2 regions of the Janthinobacterium sp. GW823-FHT01H08 genome follow, and region 1 is predicted to be linked to the other one. Evidence: predicted binding sites of a transcription regulator. Region 1 holds the regulator's gene; the other holds the start of a gene.
What was found. Region 1 encodes sigma-54, which starts transcription at its own class of promoters, with help from an activator protein. Its sites were predicted from a motif close to TGGCANGNAANCTGCTTT; they were not measured.
Positions count from the first base shown of each region.

Region 2: urtA (urea ABC transporter substrate-binding protein) is a predicted target of sigma-54. The motif match lies at 1,259-1,276, and genes of this name have one in related genera.

Region 1 covers NZ_CM179504.1:816,474-818,673, forward strand. Annotated here, with positions in the region: gene lptB (LPS export ABC transporter ATP-binding protein) at 1-120, shown strand, start outside; gene AC3RCG_RS03630 (RNA polymerase factor sigma-54) at 125-1,603, shown strand; gene hpf (ribosome hibernation-promoting factor, HPF/YfiA family) at 1,673-2,032, shown strand; gene AC3RCG_RS03640 (enoyl-CoA hydratase/isomerase family protein) at 2,164-2,200, shown strand, end outside.
Region 2 covers NZ_CM179504.1:4,301,054-4,303,253, reverse strand. Annotated here, with positions in the region: gene AC3RCG_RS19235 (transglutaminase-like domain-containing protein) at 1-337, shown strand, start outside; gene AC3RCG_RS19230 (DUF4349 domain-containing protein) at 354-1,142, shown strand; gene urtA (urea ABC transporter substrate-binding protein) at 1,328-2,200, shown strand, end outside.

The DNA.
Region 1 (2,200 bases):
ATTTGCGACCGTGCCTACATCATCAACCAGGGCTCGGTACTGGCGTCGGGGCGCCCCGACGACATCATCGCGAACGAGTCGGTACGCCGGGTCTATCTGGGCGAACACTTCCGCATGTAAGCCAATGAAACAATCATTGCAGCTGCGCACTTCGCAGCATTTGGCACTGACGCCGCAGTTGCAGCAATCGATACGCCTGTTGCAATTGTCTACTCTGGAATTGCACCAGGAACTCGAGCAACTGTTGACGGACAATCCCTTGCTCGAGCGCCTCGACGATCCGCTCGACCGTTCGCTGCGCCTGCTGTCCGACGGGGCCTTGAGCTCCACGGCCGCGCCGGCCGAAGCGCCGCCCCAGCCGCCAGGCCAGGAGGCGCCCGCGGCGCCGGCCGAAGCGGAAACCTTTGACGGCGAGGCGGGCGAGGGCCCGGCCGCCGCGGATGGCGGCGACAGCGACTGGAGCGAAGCGAGCCGGGGCAAGGCGCCCGACGACGAAGATTCCCGCCCGCAACTGGAGGCCCATCACTGCACCCTGCGCGAACACCTGATGGAGCAGATGCGCGTGACGGTGCTCGAATTGCGCGACCGCGCGCTGGTCGAGCTGATCATCGACGCGCTCGACGACAATGGCTACCTGGAAGAGTCGCTCGACGACATCCTGGCGCGTCTGCCGGAAGAGCTGGAAATCGATGCCGACGAGATGCGCACGGCCTTGTCGCTGCTGCAAAGTTTCGATCCGCCCGGCGTGGGCGCGCGCAATGCGTCCGAATGCCTGGCGCTGCAAATCAAGCGCTTGCCGCACATTGCCATGGTGACGCGGCGCATGGCCCTCGTCATCGTGGAAAAGCACCTGGCCTGGTTTGCCCAGCGCGATTTCAACAAGCTGAAAAAAGCCCTCGATTGCGACGATGAAGACTTGCGTGAAGCGCAGACGGTAATTCGCCAGTGCAACCCGCATCCGGGCGCCGTGTTCGCTGCGGACGTGTCCGATTACGTGGTGCCCGACGTCGTCGTCAAGCGCGCGCGCAATGGCTGGCAAGTGACCCTGAACAACGACGTCATGCCGCGCCTGCGCGTCAACGCCATGTACGCCAACTTGCTCAAGCAGGGCAAGGGCGAGGGCGCCATGGGTGCACAGTTGCAGGAAGCCAAGTGGCTGATCAAGAATATGCGCCAGCGCTTCGACACGATTCTGCGCGTGGCGCAGGCGATAGTAGAAAGACAAAAGAACTTTTTCTCGCATGGGGCCGTTGCCATGCGCCCCCTTGTGCTCCGTGAAATAGCTGATACACTGGGTTTACACGAGAGTACTATCTCGCGGGTAACAACTCAAAAGTACATGCTGACCCCGCACGGCATGTTCGAGTTGAAATATTTCTTTGGTAGCCACGTCGCCACCGAAGCGGGGGGCGAAGCGTCATCGACGGCGATACGGGCATTGATCGTGCAACTGACAGGAGCAGAAGACCCTAAAAATCCTTTATCCGACAGTAAGATTGCGGACATGCTGGGGGAACAAGGCATGGTGATTGCGCGACGTACTGTTGCCAAATACCGGGAAGCGTTAAAAATTCCGCCAGTGAGCCTGCGTAAGTGTTTGTAAGTTTTTTTCGGTTCCTCTGCGGGCCGGATACGATGGACCGCACGAACCCGATCATCTTTAGGAGTGTGTATGAATCTCACCATCAGCGGACATCATCTCGAAGTGACACCAGCCATCCGTGAATACGTACAAACGAAGCTGGAGCGCGTGAAACGTCATTTCGATCAAGTTATCGATATCGCCGTGATTCTGACCGTGGATAACCTCAAAGAGAAAGAAAAACGTCAAAAGGCCGAAGTCAACCTGCGTCTGAGTGGCAAAACTGTCTATGTGGAAAGCCTGGCGCACGACCTGTATGCCGCGATCGATACCCTGATCGACAAGCTCGATAGGCAAGTGATGAAATACAAAACCAAAGTGCAAGGGCACGGTAAAGAGGCGATCAAGCATCTGCCAGACAGTTCGGAAGAAGAATTCGCCCCCGCCTAAGCGGCCCGCGACTTTCAACCGGCTGTGATCAACTAAGGGCGCACATTGCGCCCTTTTTTGCGTCCAGCGAAACGCAATGTTCGCCGCGCAGGCGCTAGAATGTTTGCACTTTCACTTCTTTCCTGCCTGCCATGAGCGACCTCGTCCAGATTTCCATCCGCCACCGCA
Region 2 (2,200 bases), 2.6 Mb from region 1:
GCGCGCCAACGGCATCCCCGCTGGCCTGTGCTACCAGCGCCTGGCTGTGGGGGAAGCGGGCCCGCCGTTTTGCCTGCATGGCTTGAACGCCGTGTATCTGCAGGATTTTGGCTGGTATCGCATCGATGCGCGCGGCAACAAGCCTGGCGTCTCGGCCGCCTTCGCGCCGCCGCAGGAGCAACTGGCCTTTCCCGTGCTGGCGCCGGAAGAGCGCGATCTGCCGGAAATCTGGCCGGCACCGCTGCCGCAGGTGATCGCATCGCTGACCGGCCATGCGACCGTGCAGGATGTGGCGGCGCACTTGCCCGATATCGAATTGTTGCCGCTGCAAAAATAATCTCAAGAAAGAAATCATGAAAAAAGTGTATCTTGGTCTGTTCGGCCTGTTGCTGCTGGCCGGTTGCGGCGGCAAGGGCGAGAGCGGCGGGCAATCGAGCGCCGCGCGTCTCGACGGCAAGGAAAAAGGCAGCGAGTTTCTTGCCTATGAACACAATGTCAGCGTCGATACGAGCGAGGCGCAAGTGCGGCCCCTGTATGAAAAAGTCGTCGCCGCCTGCAAGGCCGATACGGAAAACGGCTGTTTGCTGCTCGATTCCAGCCTCGACAGCGGCCGCTACGTGCATGCGCGCATCAGCATGCGGGCCAAGCCGGCCGGCATCAAAAAGCTCGTCGCGCTGGTCGCGGCCGAAGGCGACGTCACCAGCCAGGGCACCAAGGTGGAAGACCTGGGCCGTCCTGTGCTCGACAGCAAGAAGCGCCTGGAGATGCTGAAACAGTACCAGGCGCAGTTGCAAGACCTGGAAAAGCGCTCTGGCGCGAACGTCGACGCCCTGATCAAGGTCACCAAGGAGCTGGCCACCGTGCAAGTGGAGCTGGAGCAGGCGACGGCGGCCAATGCGCTATTAATGCAGCGCATCGACACGGACTTGCTGAACGTAATGATCAGCGCTGAAGGCAAGCAATCGTTCTGGCGCCCCGTCAAGCGTGCGCTGGGCAATTTCACGGACAACCTGTCGGAAGGCGTGGCCAACGCCATCACGGCCATGGCTTACATCCTGCCGTGGCTGATCGCTTTCGTGCTGCTGTTCCCGCTGGGCCGCAAGGGCTGGCGCCGCTTGAGAGGCTTGCCGCGCAAGGATTAAAGCCTCCGGCGCACCGTTTTACGGCAATTTGAAACCTGGCTGCACAGTCCTTGTGCAGCCAGGTTTTTTTTCGTGCGGCGAGCGCCGCGTGCACCATGGCGGACAGCTGTAGGCGCTGGCACGCATTCTGCTTTAACAACATGGCAGGCCCAGCTCGACCCCACGAACCCATCACAGGAGTCCCCATGTCACGACGCATCATCCTGAAAGCGGCCGCCGCCGGCGCATTCGCCCTGGCCACGTCCACTTATATGCAGGCAGCCCTGGCCGCCGATACGATCAAGGTCGGCATCTTGCACTCCCTGTCGGGCACCATGGCCATTTCAGAAACGTCGCTCAAGGATGTGGCCCTGATGACGATCGCCGAGATCAATGCCAAAGGCGGCGTGCTGGGCAAGAAGCTGGAAGCCGTCGTCGTTGACCCCGCGTCGAACTGGCCTTTGTTCGCGGAAAAAGCGAGACAATTGGTGGCGCAGGATAAGGTGGCCGTGGTGTTCGGCTGCTGGACGTCCGTGTCGCGCAAGTCGGTTTTGCCCGTGTTCAAGGAACTCAACAGCCTGCTGTTTTACCCGGTGCAATACGAGGGCGAGGAGCTGGAAAAGAATGTGTTTTATACGGGCGCCGCGCCCAACCAGCAGGCGATCCCCGCCGTCGAATACCTGATGAGCAAGGATGGGGGCGGGGCCAAGCGCTTCGTGCTGCTGGGCACGGATTATGTATACCCGCGCACCACCAACAAGATCCTGCGCGCCTTCCTGAAAAGCAAGGGAGTCAAGGATAGCGATATCAGCGAGGTCTACACGCCGTTCGGCCACGCCGACTATCAAACCATCGTCGCCAATATCAAGAAGTTTTCCACGGGCGGCAAGACTGCCGTCATTTCCACCATCAATGGCGATTCCAACGTGCCTTTCTACAAGGAGCTGGGCAATGCGGGCTTGAAAGCGACGGACGTGCCCGTCGTCGCGTTTTCCGTGGGCGAGGAAGAGCTGCGCGGCATCGATACCAAACCCTTGCTCGGCCATCTGGCGGCGTGGAATTACTTTGAATCCGTCAAG